One region of the Janthinobacterium sp. LPB2021202312-11-4 genome, then DNA from elsewhere that is predicted to be linked to it. Evidence: predicted binding sites of a transcription regulator. Region 1 holds the regulator's gene; each other region holds the start of a gene.
The links. The regulator sigma-54, encoded in region 1, starts transcription at its own class of promoters, with help from an activator protein. The targets are predictions, from matches to a motif close to TGGCANGNAANCTGCTTT.
Positions count from the first base shown of each region.

Region 2: a site for sigma-54 is predicted at 4,697-4,714, ahead of V5E99_RS23245 (nitrate/nitrite transporter). Genes of this name have one in related genera too.
Region 3: a site for sigma-54 is predicted at 1,104-1,121, ahead of glnK (P-II family nitrogen regulator). Genes of this name have one in related genera too.

Region 1 is NZ_JBAGKV010000016.1:133,240-143,499, reverse strand. It holds gene lptB (LPS export ABC transporter ATP-binding protein) at 1-146, shown strand, start outside; gene V5E99_RS18255 (RNA polymerase factor sigma-54) at 322-1,815, shown strand; gene hpf (ribosome hibernation-promoting factor, HPF/YfiA family) at 1,889-2,197, shown strand; gene ptsN (PTS IIA-like nitrogen regulatory protein PtsN) at 2,210-2,674, shown strand; gene rapZ (RNase adapter RapZ) at 2,677-3,534, shown strand; gene V5E99_RS18235 (HPr family phosphocarrier protein) at 3,550-3,825, shown strand; gene V5E99_RS18230 (ZIP family metal transporter) at 3,898-4,755, opposite strand; gene V5E99_RS18225 (superoxide dismutase) at 4,822-5,433, opposite strand; gene V5E99_RS18220 (DUF2753 family protein) at 5,436-5,876, opposite strand; gene V5E99_RS18215 (class II fumarate hydratase) at 5,904-7,280, opposite strand; gene V5E99_RS18210 (hypothetical protein) at 7,261-7,668, opposite strand; gene pmbA (metalloprotease PmbA) at 7,884-9,230, opposite strand; gene yjgA (ribosome biogenesis factor YjgA) at 9,339-9,863, shown strand; gene tldD (metalloprotease TldD) at 9,975-10,260, opposite strand, start outside.
Region 2 is NZ_JBAGKV010000025.1:29,026-39,285, forward strand. It holds gene rlmKL (bifunctional 23S rRNA (guanine(2069)-N(7))-methyltransferase RlmK/23S rRNA (guanine(2445)-N(2))-methyltransferase RlmL) at 1-507, opposite strand, end outside; gene rmf (ribosome modulation factor) at 1,040-1,255, shown strand; gene V5E99_RS23230 (quinone-dependent dihydroorotate dehydrogenase) at 1,522-2,541, opposite strand; gene V5E99_RS23235 (CmpA/NrtA family ABC transporter substrate-binding protein) at 2,772-3,983, shown strand; gene V5E99_RS23240 (ANTAR domain-containing response regulator) at 3,999-4,574, shown strand; gene V5E99_RS23245 (nitrate/nitrite transporter) at 4,913-6,124, shown strand; gene V5E99_RS23250 (bifunctional protein-serine/threonine kinase/phosphatase) at 6,132-7,802, shown strand; gene cobA (uroporphyrinogen-III C-methyltransferase) at 7,846-8,619, shown strand; gene V5E99_RS23260 (OmpA family protein) at 8,715-9,764, opposite strand; gene sigX (RNA polymerase sigma factor SigX) at 9,872-10,260, opposite strand, start outside.
Region 3 is NZ_JBAGKV010000001.1:442,579-452,838, reverse strand. It holds gene V5E99_RS02085 (BRO-N domain-containing protein) at 1-277, opposite strand, end outside; gene V5E99_RS02080 (accessory factor UbiK family protein) at 649-909, opposite strand; gene glnK (P-II family nitrogen regulator) at 1,325-1,663, shown strand; gene V5E99_RS02070 (ammonium transporter) at 1,699-3,036, shown strand; gene V5E99_RS02065 (secondary thiamine-phosphate synthase enzyme YjbQ) at 3,251-3,676, shown strand; gene sutA (dormancy-specific transcriptional regulator SutA) at 3,779-4,105, shown strand; gene V5E99_RS02055 (HAD family hydrolase) at 4,290-4,997, opposite strand; gene xerC (tyrosine recombinase XerC) at 4,994-5,893, opposite strand; gene V5E99_RS02045 (DUF484 family protein) at 5,896-6,621, opposite strand; gene dapF (diaminopimelate epimerase) at 6,635-7,465, opposite strand; gene lysA (diaminopimelate decarboxylase) at 7,470-8,717, opposite strand; gene lptM (LPS translocon maturation chaperone LptM) at 8,727-8,903, opposite strand; gene cyaY (iron donor protein CyaY) at 9,233-9,565, shown strand; gene V5E99_RS02020 (DUF1289 domain-containing protein) at 9,450-9,788, shown strand.

The DNA of each region.
Region 1 (10,260 bases):
ACCACAACGTCCGTGAGACCCTGGATATCTGCGAAACAGCCTACATCGTCAACGATGGCCAACTGATCGCCGAAGGTGACTCCGCCACCATCCTGGCCAACGAACTGGTCAAGGAAGTGTACCTGGGTCATGAGTTCCGCCTGTAAGCACTGAAGTGTCTGGCAGTTGTCCGAGCGCCGGTTTCGATAAAGCTTTTTTATTGTTACAGCGCTCTAGGCAAACGTTGCGGTTTCGGGCATATAATTTGCTTAAGTTTGGCGCTCCGGCGCCCTGTAGTGGATGGCGCATGTGCGCCGGCGAATAAGGTGTTAAGCCCCTGCCATGAAACCATCGCTAGTCTTGAGAATGGGCCAGCAGCTGACGATGACACCTCAGCTGCAACAGGCCATCCGCCTGCTCCAATTGTCGACCCTGGACCTGCAACAGGAAATCCAGGAGGCCCTGGAGTCCAATCCGATGCTCGAACGCCAGGAAGAAGGCGACGACTTCGATAACGCCGACCCCTTGGCCGACAAAGCCGAACAGCAACCCAACGCCGATGTTTCGGAACCCTCCTACCAGGAAACCGCCCCGACGGTGGATAACCTCGAGGAAGGCGACTGGAACGAGCGCATTCCCAACGAACTGCCCGTCGACACCGCATGGGAAGACGTCTACCAGACCAGCGCCAGCAGCCTGCCAAGCAACGATGACGACGAGTGGGACTTCACCACCCGCACGTCGGCCGGCGAAAGCCTGCAAAGCCATCTGCTGTGGCAATTGAACCTGGCGCCGATGTCCGACACCGATCGCCTGATCGCCGTAACCTTGATCGATTGCATCAACAATCAGGGCTACCTGGACGAAACCCTTGAGGAAATCCTCGAAGCCTTCGATCCGGAACTGGACATCGAACTGGACGAAATCGAAGCTGTCCTGCACCGCATCCAGCAATTCGAACCGGCCGGTATCGGCGCCCGCAACCTGGGCGAATGCCTGTTGCTGCAATTGCGCCAATTGCCCGCCAAGACACCTTGGCTGGCCGAGGCCAAACGCCTGGTCACCGATTACATCGACCTGCTCGGCAGCCGCGACTACAGTCAGTTGATGCGCCGCATGAAGCTCAAGGAAGATGAACTGCGCCAGGTGATTGAACTGGTCCAGAGCCTCAACCCCCGCCCAGGTTCGCAGATCGAGTCCAGTGAAGCCGAATACGTCGTCCCCGATGTGATCGTGCGCAAGGACAACGAGCGCTGGCTGGTCGAGCTGAATCAGGAATCAGTACCGAAGCTGCGGGTCAACGCCCAGTACGCCGGTTTCGTGCGCCGCGCCGACACCAGCGCCGACAACACCTTCATGCGTAACCAGTTGCAGGAAGCCCGCTGGTTCATCAAGAGCCTGCAAAGCCGCAACGAAACCCTGATGAAAGTGGCCACCCAGATCGTCGAACACCAGCGCGGCTTTCTGGAGTACGGCGACGAAGCGATGAAACCGCTGGTCCTGCATGACATCGCCGAAGCGGTGGGCATGCATGAGTCGACGATTTCACGGGTAACCACGCAAAAATTCATGCATACCCCACGGGGCATATATGAACTGAAATACTTTTTCTCCAGCCATGTCAGCACCTCTGAAGGCGGCGAATGCTCGTCCACGGCGATCCGCGCGATCATCAAAAAACTGGTTGCGGCGGAAAATCAGAAAAAGCCGTTGAGTGACAGCAAGATCGCTGGTTTACTGGAGGCACAAGGCATTCAGGTGGCTCGCCGCACCGTCGCCAAGTACCGCGAGTCCTTAGGGATCGCGCCTTCGAGCGAACGCAAGCGGTTGATGTAAGCCACGCCACAGCGTTCCAGTGGCAGGTACCTTTACCTGCCGCTTTATGCACTGGCAACGAAGGAGAAGCTGTATGCAAGTCAACATCAGTGGACACCAACTGGAAGTGACCGAACCCCTGCGCACCTACATCGGCGAAAAACTCGACCGATTAGAGAGGCATTTCGACAAGATCACCAACGTGCAAGTCACGATGACCGTCGAGAAGCTGCTGCAGAAAATCGAAGCCACGCTGCATATTCCCGGCGGAGAAGTGGTCGCCAATGCCGAGCATAACGACATGTATGCCGCCATTGACCTACTGACCGACAAGCTGGATCGCCAACTTAAAAAGCATAAGGAAAAGACCCAGAGCCTCCTCCAGGGCGCAACCGGTCGTTAACACTCCCAACCCATGATCCGACTTGAAAACATCCTGACCCCCGGCCGTTCTTTAGTGAACGTGCCGGGCGGCAGTAAAAAGAAAGCCCTCGAACAAATTGCCAACCTGATCGCCCGGGAAGTCCCGGATCTGGAGATGCAAGATGTCTTCGAGGCTCTGATTGCCCGTGAAAAACTTGGCTCCACCGGTTTTGGCAACGGCATCGCCATTCCCCACTGTCGCCTCAAAGGTTGCACCTCGCCCATCAGCGCCCTGATGCACCTTGATGCCCCTATCGATTTCGACGCCATCGACGGCGCCCCGGTTGACCTGCTGTTTGTCCTGCTCGTCCCGGAAGCGGCCACCGATGCGCACCTTGAGCTGCTGCGCCAGATCGCCAGCATGCTGGATCGCAAGGAAGTACGCGAAAAACTGCGCAGTGCCCCGAGCAACGAAGCCTTGTATCAGGTCGTCCTGAGCGAGCAAAACGGTCACTAATCATGCGCCTGATCATCGTCAGTGGCCGTTCCGGCTCAGGTAAAAGTACCGCGCTCGATGTGCTCGAGGACAACGGCTACTACTGCATCGACAACCTGCCCGCCGGCCTGCTGCCGGAGCTGGCCGAACGCGCGCTGATTCATACCGAACTGGCACAGCCGCTGGTCGCCGTGTCCATCGACGCGCGCAACCTGCCCAGCCACTTGTCACGATTTCCTGAATTGCTGGAAGAAGTCCGCAGCCGGCATATCCAGTGCGATGTGCTGTACCTGGACGCCGACGAAGAAACCCTGCTCAAGCGTTTTTCCGAAACCCGTCGTCGTCACCCGTTGAGCAACGCCAATCGCTCACTGGCCGAGGCGATCGAAGACGAGACCCAATTGCTGGGGCCGATCGCGGATTTGGCCGACCTGAAGATCAACACCACCAACCTGAACCTGTATCAGTTGCGCGATACCATCAAGCTGCGGCTGCTGAATCAGCCCGAGCCCGGTACGGCGTTCCTGATCGAGTCGTTCGGGTTCAAGCGCGGCATGCCCGTGGATGCCGATGTAGTGTTCGACGTGCGCTGCCTGCCCAATCCTTACTGGAAGCCGGAGCTACGCGCACAGTCAGGGCTTGATCTGCCCGTGGCCGAGTACCTGGCGGCGCAGCCGGACGTCGAAGATATGTTCCAGGACATTTACACGTACCTGTTCAAGTGGTTGCCGCGCTTTGCCGCCAGCAACCGCGCCTACGTCACCGTTGCCATTGGCTGCACCGGCGGGCATCACCGCTCCGTCTACCTGACCGAACGTCTGGGCCAGGCCCTGCAACAATCCCTGAAGAACGTCCAGGTCCGCCACCGCGACCTCAGCTAAAGGATTCACACCGCGATGCCTGCTCTGGAAATTGAAATCATCAACAAACTGGGCCTGCATGCCCGTGCTTCCGCGAAATTCGTTGGCGTGGCCGGCGAGTTCAAGGATTGCACGATCCGGGTCGGACGTACGCCCGAGTCGATGGTTGACGGAAAAAGCATCATGGCGATGATGATGCTGGCTGCCGGCAAAGGGACCATCATCCACCTGAGCACCGAGGGTCAGCAGGCAGACGAAGCCTTGCAGGCATTGGTGAACCTGATCAACGACTACTTCGGCGAGGGCGGTTAAAAAAATCAAAAGATCACAGCCTTCGGCAGCTCCTGCGCCGACCCTGTAGGAGCGGCCAAAGGCTGCGATCTTTTATGCCAGTGCCGTGTCCATCACCATCATCAAACAAAACCCGATCAGCAACCCCAGGCTGGCCAGTTTGTCGTGACCATTGCGTCGCGACTCGGGTATGACCTCATGGGTCACCACCAGCAGCATTGCCCCGGCCGCCAGCGCCAGCCCCAACGGCAACAGCAGTTCCGCCAGGCTCACCAGCCACGCACACAACAGTGCGAAAACCGGTTCAACCAAACCTGACGCCGCACCGATCAGGAACGCCTTGACCCGCGACATCCCTGCCCCGGCCAACACCAACGCAATCACCAGCCCCTCGGGCACATCCTGCAAAGCGATGCCCATGGCCAGACTGTCCGCGTCGGGCATGCCGCCACCGGCCGAAACCCCGACCGCCATGCCTTCGGGAATGTTGTGGGCAATGATGGCGAACACGAACAACCAGATGCGCGGCGGGATCACCGGGCGTTGCAAGGTGCCGACGAGCATTTCCGGACTGGCGCCGGAGACCTTGCGATCCACCAGAAACAACCCGAATGCGCCGAGCAGGATGCCGAAGCTGATCAAGCCGCTGGCCGCCCAGGGTGTCAGCCCCAGGCTTTCGGCGGCGGCAATACCAGGGACGATCAACGAAAACGCCGTCGCCGCGAGCATCACCCCGGCGCCAAACCCGAGCAAGGTGTCACTGACCGCCAGCGGCATACGCCGAATCACCAGCACCGGTACCGCGCCCAACGCCGTACCCAAGGCGCAAATCGCCCCTCCTTGCAGGGCACGCAGCAACTTGGGCTCAAGGTCGAGCCACGCCAATCCCTGGGCCACCAACAACGTCATACCCGCCAGCAATAACAGCGATCCCAGTGCGTAACGAAACATTCGCCCGCTACCGATCGCCAGTGTTTCAGTGCCCATAGTCGGCCTTGGATTCTTGTTATAGATGACTTAAACCAGCGCAGCCTGATAGCGCGCAGCGACTTCGGGCCAATTGATCACGTTGTAGAACGCGTTGATGTATTCCGGGCGACGGTTCTGATAACGCAGGTAATAGGCGTGCTCCCAAACGTCGAGGCCGAGAATCGGGGTGTTGCCGTTCATCAGCGGACTGTCCTGGTTGCCGCTGCTTTCAACCACCAGAGTCTTTTGCGGCGTAACGCTCAGCCAGGCCCAGCCACTGCCGAAACGGGTTAGCGCGGCTTTGGTGAAGGCGTCCTTGAAACTGTCCAGACCGCCCAGTTGTTCGTCGATTGCCTTGGCCAGCGCACCGTCAGGCTCGCCGCCGGCGTTGGGCGCCATGACTTCCCAGAACAGCGAATGGTTAGCGTGACCGCCGCCCTGATTGATCACGGCGGCGCGCAGTTTTTCCGGCAGTTGCTGGACGCTGGCCACCAGTTTTTCTACCGACCAGTCGGCAAACTCGGTGCCTTCGACCGCAGCATTGAGGTTGTTGATGTAGGTCTGGTGGTGCTTGGTGTAGTGGATTTCCATGGTTTGCGCATCGATGTGCGGTTCCAGGGCGTCGTAGGCGTACGGCAAGGCAGGCAAGGTAAAAGCCATGTTCAATGGACTCCATGTTGATAGGGGGCGGGCTGATGCCGGGGCGACGCAGCATCCATATGCAGCAAACGATGGGTACGTGGGTATTCGCCGTGTTCACTGATGAAATTCAGCAGCTCGACGTAGGTTTTGCTGCTCTGGCGCAACGCGGCTTTGCGCAGGGCCGGGGCCAGGCGCTCGTCCTGCATGGTCTGCAATAAACGCTGGTGGATGGCGCACAGGTATTCGGCGCTCTCCTCCGGCTGGTTCAGGCGCAAGTGCAAATCCGCCAGGTTGTGGTGGGAAATAACGCAAGCAGCCACCGCTTCGTCGGCATCCGCCCAGCGCTCGAACAACACCTGGGCCAGCGCCAGCGCCTGCAAGTAAGCCTCGCGGGCATCGACGAATTCGCCCTGCATGAAACAGCGATTAGCCCTTTCGATCGTGCGTTTCCAGTGCTCCATGATGAGCCTCCAAAGCGGTAGCGGTGATTACACGCCGCCTGCAGTGAGCTTTTCTGGATTGAGTAACTCTTCCAGTTGGCTGCGTGACAGATCGGTGTGTTCCAGGGCGACATCAATCACCGGACGGCCCTGCTGATACGCCTTCTTGGCGATTTCCGCGGCTTTTTGGTAACCAATGATCGGGTTGAGTGCTGTAACCAGAATCGGGTTGCGCGACAGCGCTTCCTTGAGCCTGGCTTCGTTGACCTTGAAGCTGGCGATGGCCTTGTCACCCAGCAGACGGCTGGAGTTGGCCAGCAACTCGATGCTGCTCAGCAGGTTCTGGGCGATGATCGGCAGCATCACGTTCAATTCGAAGTTGCCCGACTGACCGGCGATGGTGATCACCGTGTCGTTGCCGATCACCTGAGCGGCGACCATCGCGGTGGCTTCCGGGATCACCGGGTTGACCTTGCCGGGCATGATCGATGAGCCCGGTTGCAGGGCTTCGAGCTCGATTTCGCCGAGGCCGGCCAACGGGCCGGAGTTCATCCAGCGCAGGTCGTTGGCGATTTTCATCAGCGACACGGCGGTGGCCTTGAGCTGGCCGGAGACCGCGACCGCCGTGTCCTGGGAACCGATTAGCGCGAACAGATCCTTGCCCGGTTTGAACTGAACGTGGGTCAGTTCGCTGAGTTGCTGGCTGAAACGCGCCGCAAACTGCGGATGCGCATTGATGCCAGTGCCCACCGCCGTGCCGCCCTGCGCCAGGGATTGCAGGCTCGGCAACAGATCCTGCAAATGGCCAATGTTGGCCTTGAGCTGTTGCGCCCAGCCGTTAAGCACCTGGCTCATGCGTACCGGCATTGCGTCCATCAAGTGCGTGCGGCCGGTTTTGACGTGGTGGTGAACCTGCTCGGCCTTGCGCTCGATCACCTGCACCAGATGCACCAGCGCCGGCAGCAATTGCTCGTGCAACGCCAGTGCGGCGCTGACGTGGATGGTGGTCGGGATGATGTCGTTGCTGCTTTGGCCGCAATTGACGTGATCGTTGGGGTTCACCGGCTCGCCGAGCAAGCGGCTGGCCAGGGTAGCGATTACTTCGTTGGCGTTCATATTCGAACTGGTGCCGGAACCGGTCTGGAAGATATCCACCGGGAAGTGCTGCATGAAATCGCCTTCGAGCAAGCCTTGCGCCGCATCGACGATGGCTTTGCCCTGGGATTCGCTGATCTGCTTGAGTTCGACGTTGGCCCGGGCCGCAGCGGCTTTGGCCAGGATCAACGCGCGGATGAACTGCACCGGCATAGGTTTGCCGCTGATCGGGAAGTTATCCACGGCGCGCTGGGTTTGCGCGCCATAGAGAGCGTTTTCCGGGACTTGCAGCTCGCCCATGCTGTCGCGCTCAATACGTGTCTTGGTCATCACTGAATCCTTGCACCAGTTCTATAAGAGGAATCGAAGGCTGCAACTCGCAGGTCGCCAGTTGCCAGGTGTAGCTCTGCCAGCGTTTGAGGCGGCATTTGCACAGAGAGAGACGTTCCAGTTCCCGCAAGGGGCGCCAGGCCTGGTCCAGGCAGTAAGTGCGCCAATGCCAGGGCAGCGCGACATCGGCAGCGGTGTCGAGCAGTAAGCGGAAGGAGGTTTCGGCGATGGTCCAGGGAGAGGTTGCCGTGCAACAGGCCAGATACCGGCCTTCGGCCAGGTAATGTTCGATCAGGCGCGGTTCGTCGGGGTCCATCGCGCAGCGGATCTGGCGACTCATCCAGCGCCAGTTTTCGAGGTACGGCTGCTCGTGCAAGGCAGAACTCATAATCCGGGCTCATTCGGTAATGAGATTTATTATTAGATGATAATGAGAACCAAAACAACCCCGAGGACAAAGATCAAAAGATCGCAGCCTTCGGCAGCTCCTACAGGGAACCTCTGTGATTTTTGTAGGAGCTGCCGAAGGCTGCGATCTTTTGATCTTAAAAAAAAAGGCGCGCCACCCAATGGGTGGCGCGCCTTTTTGTGTAACCGATCGGGTTAGCTACCCGCGACGGTCATCCGCTCGATCAACACCGAACCGGTGCGAATGTTGCTGCGCAGCTCCAGGTCATTCCCTACGGCCACGATCTGCTTGAACATGTCGCGCATGTTGCCGGCGATGGTCACTTCCTGGACCGCGAACTGGATTTCTCCGTTCTCGACCCAAAAACCCGCCGCGCCCCGGGAGTAATCGCCGGTGACCATGTTCAGGCCATGGCCCATCAGTTCGGTGACTAGCAAACCACGGCCCATGCGACGCAACAGCGCAGCCTGGTCTTCGTCGCCATGGGTGACGAACAAGTTGTGCACGCCGCCCGCGTTGGCGGTACTCGGCATGCCCAGTTTGCGACCGGAGTACGTGCCAAGGATGTAGGACACCAACACGCCATTTTCGACGAACGGTTTGGCATAGGTTGCCAGGCCATCACCGTCGAACGCCGAACTGCCCATCGCCTGCATCAAGTGTGGACGCTCATCGAGGGTCAGCCATTCCGGGAACAGTTTCTGCCCCAACGTGCCTTCGAGGAACGACGATTTGCGGTACAGGCTGCCACCGGACACCGCCGACAGGAAACTGCCGAACAAACCACCGGCCAGTTCCGCCGAAAACAGCACCGGCACTTCACAGGTCGGCACCGGACGCGCGCCCAGACGGCTCGCCGCCCGTTGCGCGGCGCGCTGGCCGATGCTGACCGGGTCGGCCAGCAAGTTGCCCTGACGGTTCACGTCGTACCAGTAATCGCGCTGCATCTGGCCTTCGGCCTCGGCGATCATCACGCAACTCAGGCTGTGCCGGGTCGAGGCATAGCCGCCGATAAAGCCGTGGCTGTTGCCGTAGACGCGGCAGCCCTGGTGGGTGCTGAGGGTGGTGCCGTCGGCGTTCTTGATCCGGCTGTCGGTAGCAAACGCCGCCGCTTCACAGGTCAGGGCCATTTCGATGGCTTGTTCGGGCGTGATGTCCCATTGGTGGAACAGGTCGAAATCGTGCAGGTCCTTGGCCATCAGCGCGGCATCGGCCAGGCCCGAGGCTTCGTCTTCGGAGGTGTGCTTGGCGATGGCCAGTGCAGCGGCGACGGTTTCGCGAATCGCGTCAGGACCGCTGGCCGAGGTGCTGGCCGAGCCTTTGCGCTGGCCAACGTACAAGGTGATGCCAAAGCCCTGGTCGCGGTTGAATTCGACGGTTTCAACTTCCCGCTGACGCACCGACGTGGACAGGCCCTGCTCCAGCGATACCGCGACTTCACAGGCACTGGCGCCCTGGCGCTTGGCTTCAGCGATGATCTGCTCGACTTGCTCTTGCAGTGCCGGCAACGCTTGTGGGCCGACGCTTTCAACTGCACTCATGCTGTTCTCCACTCAAATTCTGCTTTCGGCTAGGGCCTTCGAGCGACCGGGCCGGACAAGCGGCCCCCGACTGGTTATCATGGCGGCGTTTCTTTGCGGACGGCCACCATGGTTGATTCTTACGACGACTCCCTCGATACGGGAGAAAAAAGCAAATCCCAGGTTAAACGAGAGCTGCATGCTCTGGTTGACCTCGGCGAACGCCTTACAACGCTCAAGCCTGACTTGCTGGCAAAACTGCCGTTGACCGACGCTATGCGCCGGGCCCTGGCCGATGCGCCCAAGCACACCGCGAATATCGCGCGTAAACGGCACCTTATGTTCATCGGCAAACTGATGCGTGATCAGGACACTGACGCCATTCTCATGTTGCTCGATCAACTCGATGCCTCCACCCGGCAGTACAACGAACGTTTCCACGGCCTGGAACGCTGGCGCGATCGTTTGATCGCGGGCGATGACGCGGTCCTGGAGAAGTTCGTGCTCGACTACCCGGAGGCTGACCGTCAACAGTTGCGCTCCCTGATCCGTCAGGCCCAGCACGAACTGGCGACCAACAAGCCACCGGCATCGAGCCGTAAAATCTTCAAGTACATCCGTGAGCTGGACGAGACTCAACGCGGTCTGCGTTAAGTTATCGCGGCCCCTGTAGGAGCTGCCGCAGGCTGCGATCTTTTGACGTTGGTTTTGCAAAATCAAAATCAGGATCAAAAGATCGCAGCCTTCGGCAGCTCCTACATCTCCTTACGACCCTGTGCCACCCACAGTGATCGCATCGATTTTCAGCGTTGGCTGGCCGACACCCACCGGCACCGACTGCCCATCCTTCCCGCACGTCCCCACGCCGCTGTCCAGCGCCAGGTCGTTACCGACCATCGACACCTTGCTCATGGCTTCCGGCCCGTTGCCGATCAACGTCGCGCCTTTGACCGGGGCGGTAATCTTGCCGTCTTCGATCAGGTACGCCTCGCTGGTGGAGAACACGAATTTGCCGCTGGTGATGTCCACCTGGCCGCCGCCGAGGTTCGCG
Region 2 (10,260 bases), on a different contig from region 1:
CAAGCGATAGCCGCGCTGGTGCAGGCTGTGGCCGGACAGGTCGAGGGAGAGGATCGCTTCGCCACGGTCCAGGCGCAGGTGAATGCGCAGGTCCGGGTTGAGTTTGTCGATCGACGGACGGTCGCCCTGCGGAGTGCGCAGTTTGTCGACGATGGCGTCTTTGACTTTCAAGGCGCCGAAGTGGGTGTTGTCGATGCCCGAACCGTGACCGCTGAACTCGACGGCCAGGGTGCCGTCGTTGAGCATGTGGTCTTGCCACTCGATGTCGAGCACGCCGTGGTACAGGTCTTCGGCGTCTTTCATCGGGAAACGCTTGAGCACCAGCAGCACCCGGTTCGCCAGACGCGACCACAGGCACAGGCGATAAGCGGTTTCCATGGTGGCCATGCCGCGCACGGCCGAGGTGTGTTCACGCGCTTCTTCAAGGCCAAGCCCGACGGCTTCCTCGATAAGCAGGCCTTCAAGGCCTTTAGGGCAAGTGAGGAAGATTTCGAATTGATCGGACATTGGAATTTCAGAGCCTTTGGCTAAGTGAACCGACAACGCATTGCCGGCCCGGTTTTCAATCAAGCGCTTTTCTAAAAGAGCGCCCGCGTGGCACGAAAGTGTGCCGTCCCACCCTGACTGCTCGGGTTAAAAGAGCTTAGATGTCAGGGCAGATAAAAAAGTTGATGCAACAAAATGTCATAAAGCGACCCTTCGTCGAATAGTACCCGAGTGCAACGGTGGGCCATTCTCACTAAAGGATTAACCCCATCATTTAGCTCGGGGCCGATCATACCGGGGCTTTGAGCAACAAACACGTTACAAACGCCTTGTTACTTATGGCCATAGCATCTTTATGGTTACGTCCTTATGACAAAACGATCATTCCCTCGATGTGACGCATTGGTTAGAACTCAACACAGGTTGACGCCGCAACGACGTCAACACCTTGGCTCGCGACGCCGGCAGCGAGCCGCCAACGGCAGAATTTTTCTGCCAGACCTCGATTGAGGTCGACGCGATAAATACAGTCAACAAGTGAGGGCAACACCCTATGAGAAGACTTAAGCGTGATCCGTTGGAAAGAGCATTTTTGCGCGGATATCAATATGGCGTTGGTGGCAAATCCCGTGAGCTTTGCCCATTTACTCTACCGTCGGTACGCCAAGCCTGGATCAATGGCTGGCGAGAAGGACGTGGCGACAACTGGGACGGTATGACCGGCACTGCGGGAATCCATAGACTCAACGAACTTCACGCCGTTGGCTAACAAAGGGCCTGACACTGCAACACAATCATTTGAATACGTAACACCTTAACCACGCACGTCCCATCCGGACGGCGGGCTCCGGCCCAGGGGCACCTTCGAGGTGCCCTTTTTTATGCCTGTAAAGCTTCAATGACTACCCAGCCGGAACACACACCCTGTAGGAGCTGCCGAAGGCTGCGATCTTTTGATCTTGATCTTGTGTTCACCCAAGGATTGCCGAGAAGCAAGATCAAAAGATCGCAGCCTTCGGCAGCTCCTACGGGGGGTTAGCGCAAGGCTGCTATGGCGTCGACGGATTCGCGGATGAGCGCCGGGCCTTTATAGATGAAGCCCGAATAGAGTTGCACCAGGCTCGCGCCGGCAGCGATTTTCTCAGCCGCGTGCTTGCCTTCGGTGATGCCGCCCACGGCGATGATCGGCAAACGACCGGCCAATTCTGCCGCCAGGACCTTAACCGTGTGGGTGCTCTTGTCGCGAACCGGCGCGCCGGACAAACCGCCCGCCTCGTCGCCATGCTCCATGCCTTCGACGCCGACACGGCTCAGGGTGGTGTTGGTAGCGATCACCGCGTCCATCCCGGTTTCGATCAGCGCCTGGGCGACCTGCGCGGTTTCTTCGTCGGTCATGTCCGGGGCGATCTTGATCGCCAGCGGTACATGCTTGCCGTGACGCAACGCCAGCTCGGCGCGACGCTGCGCCAGGTCGGCGAGCAATTGCTTGAGCGAATCACCGAACTGCAAGCTGCGCAGGCCCGGAGTGTTCGGCGAGCTGACGTTCACCGTCACGTAGCTGGCGTGGGCGTAGACCTTGTCCAGGCAAATCAGGTAATCGTCCACCGCCCGTTCAACCGGTGTATCGAAGTTCTTGCCGATGTTGATACCCAGCACGCCCTTGAACTTGGCCGCTGCAACGCGAGCCAGCAAGTGATCAACACCGAGGTTGTTGAACCCCATGCGGTTGATGATCGCCTCGGCTTCCGGCAAGCGGAAAATCCGTGGTTTCGGGTTACCCGGTTGCGGACGCGGGGTGATGGTGCCGATTTCAACGAAACCGAAACCCAACTGGGCGAAACCGTCGATGGCCGCGCCGTTCTTGTCCAGACCTGCCGCCAAACCCACCGGGTTCGGGAACTCCAGGCCCATGACCTTCACCGGCATTTTCGCCGGGGCCTTGCACAGCAAGCCGTTGAGGCCCAAACGCCCGCCCGCGCCGATCAGGTCCAGGGACAGATCGTGGGAGGTTTCCGGGGAAAGTTTGAACAACAGCTGACGGGCCAGGGTGTACATGGGCGGGTTTGACTCGAATGACGGCGAAATGAGGCGGCGATTATAGCCGGGCAACGGCGCTGCTTGCGAGGCGCACTCGCAAATCAATGCTCGATGGCATATGCCTTGCACCGGCTCAGGCATCAGTACTCATGCCAACGACGGGATGAGTCGACGGACAATGGCGTCGTCACCCGGTTCTGCTCACGCAGGGACCTGGGACGACGCTTTTTTTTGGAAGGTGTAATCCGATGAATGAAACCACAGTCGGCCCGTTGGCCTGGGTCAACGGCAGCGATGCCCCGGAAAAGTCCTCGATCGACGTAGGCTTTATGGCCCTCAGCGACTGCGCCTCGGTGGTGGTCGCCGCCACTCAGGGCTTCGCCCAACCCTATGGCTTGACCCTGAACCTCAAGCGCCAGTCATCCTGGGCCAGCCTGCGGGACAAACTGGTCAGCGGCGAACTCGACGCCGCCCACAGCCTCTACGGTCTGATTTATGCGGTGCACTTGGGCATTGGCGGTGTCGCGCCCACCGAGATGGCGGTGCTGATGGGCCTGAACCAGAACGGCCAGAGCATCAACCTGTCCCACGGCTTGCAGGCGCTGGGCGTGACCAGTCCTGAAGCACTGGATCGGCACGTGCACCAAACTCGCCCAAAACTGACCTTCGCCCAGACCTTTCCGACCGGCACCCACGCGATGTGGCTGTATTACTGGCTGGCGAGTCAGGGCATCCATCCGCTGCAAGACGTCAACAGTGTGGTGGTGCCGCCGCCGCAAATGGTCGCGCACCTGCAAGCCGGGCGCATCGACGGGTTCTGCGTCGGCGAGCCGTGGTCCGCCAGCGCAGTCAAACAGAACCTCGGCTTTACCTTGGCAACCACCCAGACCATCTGGCCCGATCACCCGGAAAAAGTCCTCGGCTGCACCCGCGCCTTTGTCGAGCAATACCCCAACACCGCCCGGGCGCTGGTAATGGCAATCCTCGAAGCCAGCCGCTTTATTGAAGAAAACCCGGAAAACCGCCGCAGCACCGCACAGCTATTAAGCGCCCCCGAGTACCTCGACGCGCCGCTGGACTGCATCGAACCGCGCTTGCTGGGGGATTATGACGACGGCCTGGGCAATCGCTGGCAAGACCCGCACGCGTTGCGCTTCCATGGCGGCGGCGAGGTCAATTTGCCGTATCTGTCCGACGGTATGTGGTTCATGACCCAGTTCCGCCGCTGGGGCTTACTGCGCGAAGACCCGGATTACCTCGGCGTGGCCCGTCAGGTCCAACAACTAGACTTATATCGTGATGCCGCGACGGCGCTGGGCATCTCAGCCTGGGGCCAGGAAATGCGTAGCAGTCAGTTGATCGACGGCAAAATCTGGGACGGCTCGGACCCGGCCGGCTATGCCCGCAGCTTCAAACTGCATGCCATGAGCGACAGCTCGCCCCTGCTCGCCAGCCGCTGACAGGAGACCACGACTATGTTGCGTATCCTGCTGATCAACGACACCGCGAAGAAAGTCGGACGCTTGAAAGCCGCGCTGACCGAGGCCGGGTTCGAGGTGATTGACGAGTCCGGCCTGACCATCGACCTGCCTGCACGCGTCGAAACGGTGCGCCCGGACGTGATTTTGATCGATACCGAGTCACCGAGCCGCGATGTGATGGAGCAAGTGGTGTTGGTTTCTCGTGATCAGCCCCGGCCGATCGTGATGTTTACCGATGAGCACGACCCCGGCGTGATGCGCCAGGCGATCAAATCCGGGGTCAGTGCCTACATCGTCGAAGGCATTCACGCACAACGCTTGCAGCCAATTCTGGACGTAGCCATGGCCCGCTTCGAAAGCGACCAGGCTTTACGCGCGCAACTGCATGCCCGGGATCAGCAACTGGCCGAGCGCAAGCGCATCGAGCTGGCCAAGGGGCTGCTGATGAAGATGAAGGACTGCAACGAGGAAGAGGCCTACACCCTGATGCGCCGCCAAGCCATGAGCCGCCAGCAGAAGCTGATCCAGGTGGCAGAGCAGATTATTGCCATGAGTGAATTGCTTGGCTGAAGGACGCCATCGCGGGCAAGCCTCGCTCCTACAAGGTTTGTGTCGATCACAACATTCGAATTGCACAAAATCCTGTAGGAGCGAGGCTTGCCCGCGAATGGCCTCGACACGGTTTCACCGGTTGGCACAGATCTGGCTAAGTAATCGATACAGGTAACCAACGGCGGTTGCCCCACCTACGACAAAGACGTCGCTCACCTCATTCGCCCATGGCGGATTCGGTGGCGGCGTTTTTTTGTTTTTGGCCCCAGAGACCGGGGCCGGTGGTGCGGCCGTAGCGGCGCCCCACCTGCAAGCTCATGACTCCTTCTCGAGACTCCCTACAGCTGAGGTGCGCGATGAAATCAAGCTTTTGGAAATCCGGCCATACCCCGACATTGTTCGCGGCCTTCCTCTATTTCGACCTGAGTTTCATGGTCTGGTACCTGCTCGGGCCATTGGCGGTGCAAATCGCCGCCGACCTGCACCTGACCACTCAACAACGCGGCATGGTGGTGGCTACGCCGATTTTGGCCGGTGCCGTGCTGCGCTTCCTGATGGGCATGCTGGCTGATCGCCTGTCGCCAAAAACCGCCGGGCTGATCGGCCAGGTGATCGTCATCAGTGCATTGTTTGGCGCCTGGAAACTTGGCATCCACAGTTACGAACAGGCGCTGGTGCTGGGGCTGTTCCTCGGCATGGCCGGTGCGTCCTTCGCCGTGGCCCTGCCGCTGGCGTCGCAATGGTATCCACCGCAGCATCAGGGCAAGGCCATGGGCATTGCCGGTGCCGGCAACTCGGGCACGGTGCTTGCGGCACTGATCGCTCCGGTACTGGCCGCCGCGTTCGGCTGGAGCAACGTGTTCGGCTTCGCGCTGATCCCGTTGATCCTGACCCTGATCGTCTTCGCCTGGCTGGCCAAAAACGCGCCGGAACGGCCGAAAGCCAAATCCGTGGCTGACTACTTCAAAGCCTTGGGCGACCGCGACAGTTGGTGGTTCATGTTTTTCTACAGCGTGACCTTCGGCGGCTTCATCGGCCTGGCGAGCGCCCTGCCCGGCTACTTCAACGACCAATATGGCCTGAGCCCGGTCACTGCGGGCTACTACACCGCCGCTTGTGTGTTCGGCGGCAGCCTGATGCGGCCGTTGGGCGGCGCCCTGGCGGATCGCTTTGGCGGCATTCGCACGTTGCTGGGGATGTACACCGTGGCAGCGATTTGCATCGCGGCCGTGGGTTTTAACCTGCCGAATTCCTACGCGGCGCTGGCACTTTTCGTCTGCACCATGCTCGGTTTGGGGGCGGGTAACGGTGCGGTTTTCCAACTGGTTCCGCAGCGTTTTCGTCGCGAAATCGGTGTGATGACCGGCTTGATCGGCATGGCCGGCGGCATCGGTGGTTTCGCCCTCGCGGCAGGCATGGGCGCAATCAAGCAAAGCACCGGCAGCTATCAACTGGCCTTGTGGTTGTTCGCCAGCCTCGGCGTACTCGCCTGGTTCGGCCTGCACGGGGTAAAACGTCGCTGGAGAACCACCTGGGGTTCGGCTGCCGTGACAGCGGCTCGGGTCTGAGGCATCGATGAGCCTGCAACTGAGTTTCGCCGAAGCCAGCGCCACCGGGCCCCGCGAAGAGAACCAGGACGCCCTGCGCCTGGTCACCCCCGCCCCGGCGCTGGCGGCGAGCAAGGGTTACCTGTTCGCCATCGCCGACGGCGTCAGCCAGTGCGCCGATGGTGGCCTTGCCGCCCGTTCGACCTTGCAGGCGCTGGCGCTGGATTACTACGCCACCCCGGAAACCTGGGCCGTGGCCGAGGCGCTGGAGCGCCTGTTGTCAGCACAGAATCGATGGTTGCAGGCCAATGGCGGCGGGCAACCGCTGCTCACCACGGTCAGTGCCTTGGTCATGCGCGGCAGGCGGTTTACCCTGGCCCATGTCGGCGATTGTCGGGTGTATCGCTGGCACGCCGATCAGTTGCAACGGGTCAGCGAGGATCACGTCTGGGATCAACAAGGCATGCAACATGTGCTCAAGCGAGCGCTGGGGCTCGATCAGCATCTGGTGCTGGATTTTCTTGATGGCGAACTGCGGCTCAACGAGAGTTTTGTGCTGCTCAGCGACGGCGTCTGGGCGGTGTTGGGCGATACCGCGATTGCGGCCATTCTGCGCGATCAACCGGATATAGAGAGTGCCGCGCAAACCCTGGTCAACGCGGCGCACCTGGCCGGCAGTCAGGACAACGCCAGCGCCTTGCTGGTGCGGGTCGATGCCCTCGGTGAAACCAGCATCGGCGATGCGTTGATTCACCTGCAGCAATGGCCACTGCCGCCCGCGTTGAAACCGGGACAATCCTTCGAAGGCTGGCAGGTCGAGGGAATCCTCGGCCAGAGCCAGCAATCGCTGCTCTATCGGGTGCGGGACGCGCAACAACAACCCTGGCTGCTGAAAACGCTGCCCGGCCATTTGCACGACGATCACTTGGCCGGTCAGGCGTTGCTCTCGGAGGAATGGTTTCTCAAACGGGTGGCGGGTCGGCATTTTCCTGAAGTCCATGCCGCCAGTCAGCGTCAGCATTTGTACTACGTGATGCGCGAATATTCGGGGCAGACCCTGGCTGAACTCTACGCTCAGACCGGGCCGCTACCCCTGGCGCAATGGCAGGAGCTGGCCGAACGCCTGCTGCGGGCGGTGGGCATGTTACATCGACGGCAGATCCTGCACCGCGACATCAAACCGGAGAACCTGCTGCTGGGTGACGACGGTGAGTTGCGACTGCTGGACTTCGGTCTCGCCTACTGCCCCGGCCTGTCCGAAGACCAGCCCTGCGCCCTGCCCGGCACGCCGAGCTACATCGCGCCGGAAGCCTTTAAGGGTGACGCGCCGACCCCGCAACAGGATTTGTATGCGGTCGGTGTGACGCTGTTTTTCCTGCTGACCGGGGAGTATCCCTACGGCGAAATCGAAGCCTTCCAGCGCCCGCGATTTGGTCTGCCGGTCAGCGCCAGTCGCTACCGGCCGGACCTGCCGGAGTGGTTGGCGCAGAGCCTGGCGCGAGCGGTCGCGGTCGATCCGCAACAGCGCTTTGAAACGGCGGAAGAATGGTTGTTGTTGCTGGAACAGGGTGAGCGCCACAGTTTGAGCGTGCGCCCCCGGCCCTTGCTGGAACGTGAGCCGCTGAAGGTTTGGCGGACGTTGGCGCTAGGGTCGCTGGTGGTGAATCTGCTGCTGTTGTTTCTGGTTTTTCATGGTTGAGCGTTATCGCCGCCGATCACCGTCATCTCGCGAGGAATATTCGATGAACGCAAAAGTCTGGTTGGTGGGTGCGGGTCCTGGTGACCCTGAATTACTGACCCTCAAGGCCGTTCGGGCATTGAGGGACGCGGATGTGGTGCTGATCGATGATCTGGTCAACGAGGCGGTGCTTGAGCATTGCCCGACGGCTCGGATCATTCCGGTGGGCAAACGCGGCGGTTGTCGCTCCACGCCGCAAGCCTTCATTCATCGGCTGATGCTGCGCTACGCCCGCCACGGCAAATGCGTGGTGCGGCTCAAGGGCGGTGATCCGTGCATTTTCGGGCGTGGTGGCGAAGAGGCGCAGTGGCTGCGCGAACGTGGCGTAGATGTTGAACTGGTCAATGGCATCACCGCTGGCCTCGCGGGCGCGACGCAATGCGATATCCCGCTGACCCTGCGCGGCGTGGCACGCGGTGTGACATTAGTGACCGCCCACACGCAGGACGGCAGCAGCTTGAACTGGCAGGCCTTGGCTCAGGGTGGCACGACGCTGGTGATCTACATGGGGGTGGCGAAGCTCAGCGAAATTCGTGTGCAACTGCTGGCTGGCGGTATGGCGGCAGATACGCCGGTGGCGATGATCGAAAACGCATCCCTGCCCCACCAACGGGAATGTAGGAGCGATCTGACAGCTATGGAGGACGATGCCTACAGCTTCGAACTAAAGAGTCCCGCTATTCTGGTCATCGGCGCTGTGGCGGCTTTTGGGGAGAGCAAAAGATCGCAGCCTGCGGCAGCTCCCATAGAAGCGCGATGCATCAGTGCGGCCCCGTAGGAGCTGCCACAGGCTGCGATCTTTACGGAGCGCCGCTCAAATCGCAGACAAAGAAAAGCCCGGCCTAAGCCGGGCTTTTCAGAGCTGCAAACTAATTACTTAGCTTGGGCTTCAACCTTCGCTTCTACGCGACGGTTTACAGCGCGACCAGCTTCAGTTTTGTTGTCAGCAACTGGGCGGGATTCGCCGTAGCCAACAGACTGAACGCGGGATGGCGAAACACCGTACTGGTTGGTCAGAACTTGTTTAACGGCGCTTGCACGACGCTCAGACAGTTTCTGGTTGTAAGCGTCAGGACCGACGGAGTCAGTGTGACCTTCAACAGTAGTGGTGGTGGATGGGTACTGCTTCATGAAGTCAGCGAGGTTCTTGATGTCAGCGTAGCTGTTAGGCTTAACGACCGACTTGTTGAAGTCGAACTTAACGTCCAGCTCAACACGAACAACTTCAGCAACTGCTGGGCAGCCATCAGCGTCAACAGTTACGTTGGCTGGGGTGTCCGGGCACTTGTCAACGTTGTCGCAAACGCCATCGTTGTCGCTGTCGGAGCAGACTTCAGCTGGAGCAGGAACTGGAGCAGCAGCAGGCTTGTTGCCGCCACCGAAGTTCACGCCCAGACCAACGGAAGGAGCGTAGTCCCAACGGCCGTTGTCCAGTTTGTAGTCAGCTTCAACGCCAGCACGGGCGAAGAAGTTTTCGGCGAAGTAGTACTTAACGCCAGCGCCAGCAGTCAGGAAAGTCGACTGGTCGCGACCGGTGTGGCCGTCAGCGGCTACGTTGGTCAGGCTGCCGTGCTTAACGCCGCCTTCAACGTATGGGCGCAGAGCGTCACCAGCGTTGTTGAAGTGGTACTGAGCGGTCAGACCAAAGTTGTCGCCTTTGATTTTCTGGCTGCCAGTGCCGTCGTTCGAACGGGTGTATTTGTTGGTGTCGTATTTCAGGTTCAACGACACGTCGTCGGTCAAGAAGTAACCGATGGAGGCGCCTGGGTTGAAGCCGTCTTCGACGTGATTAACGCTGTCGTTGTACTGCTTCTTGTAGTTGAGCTCGCCTTCAACTGCGCCTTGGCCTTGTGCCAGAACGCCGAACGAAGTAGCGGCAATAAGAGAACCAATGGCCAAGCCCAAGGTGTTTTTCAGTTTCATCCGTTAAATCCCCATCTGGTGATTGTAAAGCAGTCCCTCAAACCGGGGGACAACTCGGCGGCAAGTCTATCAGAACTTGCCTACACGTAAGAGATATTTGCGCTGAACTAAGTTTCAGCAACGCCTGCAAATTTCTCACGTAATTTATCTAGAGCGCGTTTGTACCGCATTTTTGTAGCACTCAAACCCATGTGCATGATGTCTGCGATCTCCTGAAACTCCAGCTCTGCGACAAATCGTAGCACCAGAATTTCCCGGTCAATCGGGTTCACATACACCAGCCAGCGATCGAGTCCACCCTTGTCCTCGGGTTTCGGCGTCTTTTCTTCAGACGCTTCCTCGAGGGGGTCCAGACTCAAAGCGTCCATCAAGCGACGCTTTCGCCGTTCCTTCCGATACTGCGTGATGCATTCGTTGTACGTGATGCTATATAGCCATGTTTTGAACTTCGATTTACCCTCGAAATTCTTCAAGCCATACAACACCTTCAACATCA
Region 3 (10,260 bases), on a different contig from region 1:
CTCGGTATTCGGGGCAGTAGTGGTAGATCAGCAGTGCGTAGACACCGGACTCGCTAATGAGCAGGGTGTTTTCGATAGTGCCGTGGATGAGTATTTGCAGGGTTTGATGTTGGTCGGGGTCGAGTTTGCGGACGGCGCGTTCGTCGAGGAACAGGCGCAAGAGTCGGCCAAGGTCGCGGGCGCTGAACCAGGGTTGGTTTTCAATCAGGAGGGCGTGGAGGTGGAGTTTGTGGCGGGTGAAAACATGGGGAATCAGGTACGTGTCGTCGCTATTCATCGATACAACTCCTTTTGCTAAAGGGGCTGCCGTCAATCGTCGCCAAACGATTGGGTGGCAGCTGTACGCGGGTTGGCGAACCGGAGCAAAAGGAACCCGGCAGACCTGAAGGTCTCCCACGCACAGCCGCCATGACTCGATGTGGCGGAAGTAAATCCGCCGTCGATGGTCGCCGTACGCCTTAAGCTTCCAGGTCGCCAAACCCAGTGCTGAATAAGTCAGCTGAGAATGAGCTTAGGAGCCGGAGCTTCACGACGCTATCGGACGGAGGTAGTGATCTTTGTAGGACGTTGCCGAGATGTTTGCGGGGCTGAGATCAAAAGATTGCAGCCTTCGGCAGCTCCTACGGGGAGAGCGCATTGTCAGCCGGGTTATTCGGCTGGCGGGTTGAGCTTCGCTTCCAGCTCGGCGACCTTTGTCTCAAGGCTTTCCAGGCGTGCGCGAGTGCGGGCGAGCACAACCATCTGGCTATCAAACTCTTCCCGGCTCACCAGATCCAGCTTGCTGAAGCCGCTTTGCAGCAGGGCTTTGAACTGGCTTTCGATTTCGCTTTTCGGCAGCGGGGTTTCGCCGCTGAAGAGGCGGGAGGCGGTGCCGCTCAGGGCGTCGAGGAAGTCTTTGGGCGCGAGCATGGGAAAGGTCCTGGAAACAATGGCGGGCAGTGTATCACGCAGTGTCTATAGTCAAATCCGCAGGCACGGATGCACGCTTTTCGCGCAGGCGGACGGACGGCAACGCACTGTTGTTGTGCGTAATCCCGCTGGCAGTGGCGCGAAGCGGCTTGCGACAGCGGCCAAGGGATTGAATTCAGTGGGTTTTGGCGAGATGGCAAGCTTTCTGCTTAGTCGCTAGTGACCCATGCACTGATGCAGTCGCTGTGACGAATGCAGTGCGCCACGTGGAACGGGGAAGTTTCGCACGGAGTGGTTAGCTGGCGTCGGACGGGCAGGTTGGGCCGACGATGCGTTACAAAGCCAGGCACTGCGCTTAGACTTGAGTCGGGTTTGTTTTCCTGGGGCAAGTCCACCAATTCGGGAGAGAGTTTTCATGAAGCTAGTCACTGCCATCATCAAGCCGTTCAAACTGGACGATGTACGCGAGTCGTTGTCCGAGATCGGCGTGCAGGGCATTACCGTTACTGAGGTCAAAGGCTTCGGTCGGCAGAAGGGTCACACCGAGCTGTATCGCGGCGCGGAGTACGTGGTCGATTTTCTGCCCAAGGTGAAGATTGATGTCGCCATTGACGACAAGGATCTTGACCGGGTTATCGAGGCGATAACCAAGGCAGCCAACACCGGCAAGATTGGTGACGGCAAGATCTTCGTGGTCAATCTGGAACAGGCGATTCGCATCCGTACCGGCGAAACCGATACCGACGCAATCTAAGCCGCCACAAACCCAACGCCCCAGGAGAAAACAATATGACTCTGCGTAAATTCGCAGGGCTAGGAGCCCTGTTGTCCATCGTAATGCCCGGCCTGGCCATGGCGGCAGATCCGGTGGCACCTCCAGTCCTCAATTCCGGCGATACCGCCTGGATGCTGACCTCGACTGCCCTTGTGCTGTTCATGACCATTCCTGGTCTGGCGCTGTTCTACGGCGGCATGGTTCGGTCCAAAAACATTCTTTCCGTGATGATGCAGTGCTTCGCCATTACCGGTCTGATCACCATCCTGTGGTTCATTTATGGCTACAGCATGGCGTTCGATACCACGGGGATGGAAGCCAACGTCGTCAACCTCAACTCCTTTGTCGGCAGCTTTGCCAAGGCCTTCCTCGCGGGCATCACGCCTGCCAGCATTACTGGCCCGGCGGCGCTGTTCCCTGAGGCAGTGTTTGTTACCTATCAGATGACCTTTGCGATCATCACCCCGGCGCTGATCGTCGGTGCGTTCGCCGAGCGGATGAAGTTCTCCGCGATGCTGGTCTTCATGGGCGTCTGGTTCACCCTGGTTTACGCGCCAATCGCGCACATGGTCTGGAGCGGTCCGGGTTCGCTGTTGGGCGACTGGGGCGTGCTCGACTTCGCGGGCGGCACCGTGGTTCACATCAACGCCGGTGTGGCTGGCCTGATTGCCTGCCTGGTGTTGGGCAAGCGCAAAGGCTTCCCGACCACCCCGATGGCACCGCATAACCTCGGTTACACCCTGATGGGCGCGGCGATGTTGTGGGTCGGCTGGTTCGGCTTCAACGCCGGTTCCGCCGCTGCGGCCAACGGCACCGCCGGTATGGCGATGCTGGTGACTCAAATCGCAACCGCCGCCGCAGCACTGGGCTGGATGTTCGCCGAGTGGATCACCCACGGCAAACCAAGTGCACTGGGCATCGCCTCGGGTGTGGTTGCCGGTCTGGTGGCCATTACTCCGGCTGCCGGCACTGTGGGCCCGATGGGCTCGCTGATCATCGGCCTGGCGGCTGGCGTGGTGTGCTTCTTCTGCGCCACGACCCTGAAACGCAAACTCGGCTATGACGACTCCCTGGACGCCTTCGGTGTGCACGGTATCGGCGGTATCCTCGGCGCGATCCTGACCGGTGTGTTCGCAGCACCGTCCCTGGGTGGCTTCGGCACCGTTACCGACATCGCCGCTCAAGTCTGGATTCAAACCAAAGGCGTGGGCTTCACGGTGATCTACACCGCGATCGTCACCTTCATCATCCTCAAGGTCCTGGACGCCGTCATGGGTCTGCGTGTGACTGACGAAGAAGAAGCGGTCGGCCTCGATCTGGCACAACACAACGAACGCGGCTACAACTTGTAAGACGCGCACTCAAAAACTTGCCCGGCTCGCCGGGCATTTTTTTGTCCGGGATTTGTCGTTAACGAAGTTGCTCAAAGGTTTTTTCCTACGGCTTATGTCGTGTTTACGGCGAGCGTTTTTCTGAGGCGAAAAACTTACAGCATTGCAGGAATATTAGGGCCTTTGTTTTTTCCCAGAGCGCGCTAGAATGCGCCCCGAACGTGCGGAGAACTGTATGTGGCAACAGACTCTGATTACCCTGCGGGCAAGGCCCCGGGGCTTTCATCTGGTAACGGACGAGTTACTCGCCGGCCTGCCTGAACTCAAGGCGTGTCGGGTCGGTCTGTTGCATTTGTGGCTGCAGCATACCTCGGCGTCGTTGACCATCAACGAGAACGCCGATCCGGCGGTCCGTCGCGACTTCGAACGATTTTTCAATCGTCTGATCCCACAAGGAACAGACGGCTATGAGCATAACGACGAAGGCCTGGACGACCTCCCGGCGCACTTCAAGGCCAGCGTACTTGGCTGTCAGCTCAGTTTGCCGATTTCGGCGGGCCGACTGGCGTTGGGCACCTGGCAAGGCGTTTATCTGGGCGAGCACCGTGATTTTGGCGGTGCCCGTAAAGTCCTCGCCACCGTGCACGGTGAAGAGGCATAAACCGCTGGTTACCGGCGGCTGTAGAATTTTTTCCGGCGGCCTTCGACAGATGGCGAAGCTGGGCTATAACTAATCTGCTTTTCGCAAGTCATGAGGTAGAACATGAGCGACGATGATCTGGAAAACGACGACCTCGAAGTAGGTGACGAAGACGAGGCCGAAGAAGGCCTGGAAGCAGCAGCGGAAGACGTTGCTGACGACGATGGTGGCGAAGACACGCCGGCCCCGACCGCCAAAGGCAAAGCCAAGGCTGCGGTGTCGGTCGATGAGTTGCCGAGCGTCGAAGCCAAGAACAAGGAGCGCGATGCCCTGGCCAAGGCCATGGAAGAGTTCCTGGCCAAAGGTGGCAAGGTGCAGGAAGTGGAGGCCAATGTGGTCGCCGATCCGCCCAAGAAGCCTGATAACAAGTACGGCAGCCGGCCTATCTAAGCGCCTGTTACTTGCTTGCTGAAAAAGCCCGCCGTCGCTGCGGGCTTTTTCATGGGCGAGGATAAAAGGCGTGACACCGCCCCTGTAGGAGCAAAGCTTGCTCGCGATGAGGCCAGCACATTCAAAATGGACGTTGGCCGACCGGCCGCTATCGCGAGCAAGCTTTGCTCCTACGGGGTTGTGGTCAGGCGGAAACCGCGTTCCAGCGCGCCAGCAGTGCGGGTAGATCGGTCAGGCTACGGATCTCCGCGTCCGGCAAACGATCCGCTTCCCAGGCTTTGCCCGTCGGGTTAAACCAGATCGCGCGCAACCCGGCTTGCTGGGCGCCCGCGATGTCATCCCCCGGATGATCGCCAATGTGCACTGCCGTCTCGGCTGTTGCGCCGCCGCGCTGCAAGGCCTCGTGAAACAGCCGCGCATCAGGCTTGGCGATGCCGATGTCTTCGGCGCACAACGCAAACTTGAAGTAGTCCGCCAGCCCCAGCCGGCTGACATCGGCATTGCCATTGGTCACCACGCCGAGGGCGTAATGGTTGGCCAGGATCTCCAGGGTCGGCTCGACCTCGGGAAATACCTGGATCTGATGCCGGGCATGCAAAAACACCTCGAAACTCTGATCCGCCAGGTCCGAAGCCTGGCCATGGTCGTAACCGGACTCTTCCAGCGCATGGAACAGCACCCGCCGACGCAAAGCGCTGATGCGGTGCTTGAGGCCCGGTTCGTTGTTCAGTACTCGTTCGCGAATGGCCCATAAATGTTCCACCGGCACCGCGCCCAGCTTCGGTGCGTGCTCGGTCAGCCATTCGCGCAGTGTGGCTTCGGCGCTGACGATCACCGGGGCGGTGTCCCACAGGGTGTCGTCGAGGTCGAAGGTGATCAACTGGATTCTCATGACTCATCGCCCTTAATGCGTTTAGCCCGTGGATGGGCGCTGTCGTAGACCGTTGCCAGGTGCTGGAAGTCCAGGTGGGTGTAGATCTGGGTGGTCTTGATGTCCGAGTGGCCGAGCAGTTCCTGCACCGCGCGCAGGTCCTGGGAAGATTCGAGCAAGTGGCTGGCGAAGGAGTGCCGCAGCATGTGCGGGTGCAGGTTTTGCCCCAGTTCGCGCTCGCCGGCAGCCTTGACCCGCACCTGAATCGCCCGTGGGCCGAGGCGCCGGCCTTGCTGGCTGACAAACACCGCTTCGTCCGCCGGGTTGGTCATGGCGCGCATTGGCAGCCACAGTTCCAGCGCTTCGCGGGCCTTTTTGCCGACCGGCAGCAGTCGTGTCTTGCTGCCCTTGCCGAGCACTTGAACCATGCCGTCGGCCAAGTCGAGTTGATCGAGGTTGAGCCCGGTCAGTTCCGAAAGCCGCAAGCCCGAGGAGTAGAACAACTCCAGAATCGCCTGGTCCCGCCGCGCCAGGAAGTCATCTTCCACGGCACCTTCCAGCAGTTGCAGTGCGCGGTCGGTGTCGAGGGTTTTCGGCAGGCGACGTTCGCCCTTGGGCGGCGCCAGGCCGTTGGCCGGGTCGTGATCGCACAGGCCTTCGCGATTGAGGTAGTGATAGAGCCCGCGCACCGCCGACAACAGCCGCGCCAGGCTGCGGGACGATTGGCCTTGTGAATGCAGACGCGCGATCAGGCTGCGCAGGCGCTGGATATCCAGTGCCGCCCAACTGTCGATGTTCTGTTTGACGCACCAGCCCAGCACTTTGTCGAGGTCGCGGCGGTAGGCGTACAGCGTATGAGGCGACACCTGTCGCTCACTGCGCAGGTGTTCGCAGTAAGCGTCCAGTTGTCGTTCCACGATCAGCGTACCGAGCGTAGGGAGTTGTTGACCCGTGGCAGCACGCGGCCCATGACTTCGGCGATGTAGCTCAAGAACAGCGTGCCGACCGAGCTCTTGTAGTGCTGCGGATCACGGCTGGCGATGGCCAGGACGCCGTGGATGCCTTGATGGCTGATGGCGACGACGGCGGTGGAGCCGATCTGCTTGCGTTGTTCTTCGCCGAACAGGAAGTCCAGTTCGTGTTCACGCAGGCTGCCACAGACGCTTTTGTCTTCCGAAAGCAGGCCGCCGATGGCGATTTGCGCTTCGGCGTGGGTGGCCCAGCGGCCCACTGGCATGGCGTTGTCACCGAGCAGGATCAGGCTGACGAAGGGCACCTGGAAATCCTGGCGCAGGCTGTCTTCGACGCTGATCACCACGTCTTCCAGGCTGGTGGCGTCCATCAGCGCAAGGATCAGGCGGCGGGTCTTGTCGAAGAGGCGGTCGTTGTCGCGGGCGACGTCCATCAAATGCGAGAGGCGGTGACGCAGCTCGATGTTGCGGTCACGCAGGATGGTCATCTGGCGCTCCACCAGCGAAATGGTGTCGCCACGCTGGTGGGGAATACGCAAGGCCGGGAGCAGTTCTTCGTGTTCGACGAAGAAATCCGGGTGAGCCTCCAGGTACGCGGCAATCGCCGCCGCCTCCAGGCTTTCGGACGCTGATTCGTCGGGCTGTCGGGCGGGTACCTGAGGCTTATCGGTCATGGGTTTGGCTCACTCAAAGACGCACTTGTCCTTCATATACACGCACTGCCGGACCGGTCATCTTCACCGATTGGCCAGGCCCTGCCCATTCAATGGACAGGCGCCCGCCGGGCAGGTCGATCAATAGCGGCGAATCCATCCACCCCTGGCTGATCGCGGCCACTGCAGCCGCACAGGCGCCGGTGCCACAGGCCTGGGTTTCCCCGGCCCCGCGTTCCCAGACGCGCAGTTGCGCACGGTTCCGGTCGATGACCTGGAGAAAACCGACATTGACCCGCGCCGGGAAACGCGGGTGGTTTTCGATTTTCGGGCCCAGTTCATGCACCGGTGCGTTATTGATGTCGCTGACCCGCAGCACGGCGTGGGGGTTGCCCATGGACACCGCGGCCAGTTCGACCGTGATGTCGTCGACTTCCAGTTGATAGCTCAAGGCCTGGCCTTCGGCTTCGAACGGAATGTCGGCCGGCACCAGGCGCGGGGCGCCCATGTCGACGCCGATCTGGCCGTCGCTGCGGATGTCCAGTTCGATGATGCCGCTTTTGGTCTCGACACGGATCTGCCGCTTGGCGGTCAGGCGCTTGTCGAGCACGAAACGGGCGAAGCAGCGCGCACCGTTGCCGCACTGCTCCACTTCGGAACCGTCGGCGTTGAAGATCCGGTAGCGGAAATCCACGTCCGGGTTGCTCGGGGCTTCGACGATCAGCAACTGGTCGAAACCGATGCCGGTGTGCCGATCACCCCATTGCTTGGCGTGCTTGGGCAGGATGTGCGCGTGCTGGCTGACCAGGTCGAGGACCATGAAGTCATTGCCCAGGCCGTGCATCTTGGTAAAACGCAGCAGCATGGTTTTACTCCGGCAGCAGGCTTTCGCCGGCAAACAACTCGGCTACCGTCTCACGGCGACGCACTTCAAATGCCTGATCACCGTCCACCAACACTTCGGCGGTACGCCCGCGGGTGTTGTAGTTGGAGCTCATGACAAAGCCGTAGGCACCGGCCGAATGCACGGCCAGCAGGTCGCCTTCTTCCAGGGCCAGTTCACGCTCCTTGGCCAGGAAGTCGCCGGTTTCGCAGATCGGTCCGACGATGTCGTAGGCGCGAGCGGCGGTATCGCGAGGACGCACGGCGGTGACATTCATCCAGGCCTGGTACAGCGCCGGGCGAATCAGGTCGTTCATGGCCGCGTCGACGATGGCGAAGTCTTTGTGTTCGGTGTGCTTGAGGTACTCGACCTGGGTCAGCAATACGCCGGCGTTGGCGACGATGAAGCGGCCCGGTTCGAACACCAGCGCCAGGTCGCGACCGTCGCAGCGCTCGCGCACGGCTTTGATGTAGTCGGCCACCAGTGGCGGCTCTTCATCGCGATAACGTACGCCGACGCCGCCACCGAGATCGATGTGACGCAGGTAAATGCCGCACTCGCCGAGACGATCGATCAAGCCCAGCAGGCGATCGAGGGCATCGAGGAACGGTGGCAGGCTGGTCAGTTGCGAGCCGATGTGGCAATCGACGCCCAGCACTTCCAGGTTTGGCAGTTGCGCGGCGCGGATGTACACGTCTTCGGCATCGGCGATGGCGATGCCGAACTTGTTCTCTTTAAGACCGGTGGAAATGTACGGGTGGGTGCCGGCATCGACGTCCGGGTTCACGCGCAGCGAGATTGGCGCGCGAACGCCCAGCTCGGCGGCGACCACTTGCAGGCGTTCCAGCTCATCGGTGGACTCGACGTTAAAGCAATGCACGCCGACTTCCAGGGCACGACGCATGTCTTCACGGGTCTTGCCGACGCCGGAGAACACGATCTTGTCGGGGCTGCCGCCAGCGGCCAGGACCCGTTCCAGTTCACCCCGGGAGACGATGTCAAAACCGGCGCCGAGACGGGCCAGGACATTCAGTACACCCAGGTTGGAGTTGGCCTTGACGGCAAAGCACACCAGGTGCGGCACGCCGGCCAGCGCATCGGCATAGGCCAGGTACTGGGCTTCGATGTGGGCGCGGGAGTAGACGTAAGTCGGTGTACCAAAGCGTTCGGCGATGGCGGACAGGGCCACGCCTTCCGCGAACAGTTCACCGTCACGGTAGTTAAAAGCGTCCATGGCGTTCCCTTATTGGTAGACGTCGTGCTTGTGTGCTTTGGACGCAGGCGTCTGCTGCGACGACTTGGCCTGCTCGGCAGGGTCTTGGGTGTCGTCAGGCAGGTACAGCGGGCCTTTTTGACCACAGGCCGACACAAGGCAAGCAACCGCGACGAGCGCAGCAAGGGAAGAGATCAGGCGCTTCATGGCGAAATCCTTGAAAATGCGTTAATTGCGCCGGAGTATACCGGCCACCCGGCAGCTTGCCTATGTAACGCGGCTCCCGTCCGGCGGGCCTTGGACGACGGCGGTAAGTTATGCGCGATCCACTGTGGGAGCGGGCTTGCTCGCGAAGGCGGTGGTTCAGTCAACAAAGATGTCGGATGTGCCGGCCTCTTCGCGAGCAAGCCCGCTCCCACAAGTGCAGTGTTTGGTGTACCTATATCGGCCCTTGGTCGTTATCCTTTGCAATCACCGGGGCTCGCCCGTATCTTGCGGCGCTTGAGCGTGATCAGACATTTTTTGAGGTTCCTGCGATGAGTTTGACCGAAGCCCGTTTCCACGACCTGGTCGATGCCACCCAGCAATCGCTGGAGGATATTTTCGACGAGAGTGATCTGGATATCGATCTGGAGAGCTCGGCCGGTGTGCTCACCGTCAAGTTCGAAAACGGCAGCCAGTTGATCTTCAGCCGCCAGGAACCGCTGCGTCAGTTGTGGCTGGCGGCGGTGTCCGGTGGCTTTCATTTCGACTATGACGAAGAGAGCGAGCGCTGGATGTGCGACAAGAGCGAAGAGCAGTTGGGTGAAATGCTTGAGCGCATCGTCAAGCAGCAGGCCGGCGCTGAATTTGATTTCGAAGGTTTGTGAGATCGTGACTCAGCCTGCACCGGTTCGCCCGCCGAAGCCGCTTTTCAGCAATGTCAGCCCTGCGGTGCCTTCACCTTGCAGCGGTGTGTGTCGGCTGGATGAGCAGAAGGTTTGCCTGGGGTGTTTTCGCCATGTCGAAGATATCCGCGAATGGCGTTCGGCGGATGATGATCGGCGCCGGGTGATTTGTGCTCAGGCCTCTGATCGTCGGCTTATGGGGTGATGGGGGCTTGGCGGCCTTTGGGCCGGCCAGGTTGATGGTTGATTGGGTACATATCCGTTTCTGCGGTAACGGCGGCTTATGGTTTCGCTCTTACAGCGAGTCCCTTTGGCAAACGCCCCAAAGGAACCAAAGGTCTCGCCCCGAGCGTCCGGCCCCTCGCTTAGGCTCGGCGTGCCTTCGTTCCGGTATTCATCTGGGGGCATCGCCTCCGGTCGGCTTCGCTTCGACCTCCTCTCGATGTGTGCGACTTCGTCGCACGGCGCTGCGCGCCTGCCCCCCAGATGAATACCTCCACTCAGCCTGCCGAAGGGGCGGGCAGGGCAAGATCAAGAGCTGCAGGCGAGCTAACGCTCGGCCTGATGAGTGGTTAGAAGCGGGTGGCGTACACCCAACCCTGTAGGAGCAAGGCTTGCCCGCGAAGGCGGCCTGACAGCCGACCTGTCTCTTCCGGCTGTACGCCATCCCCCGTAGG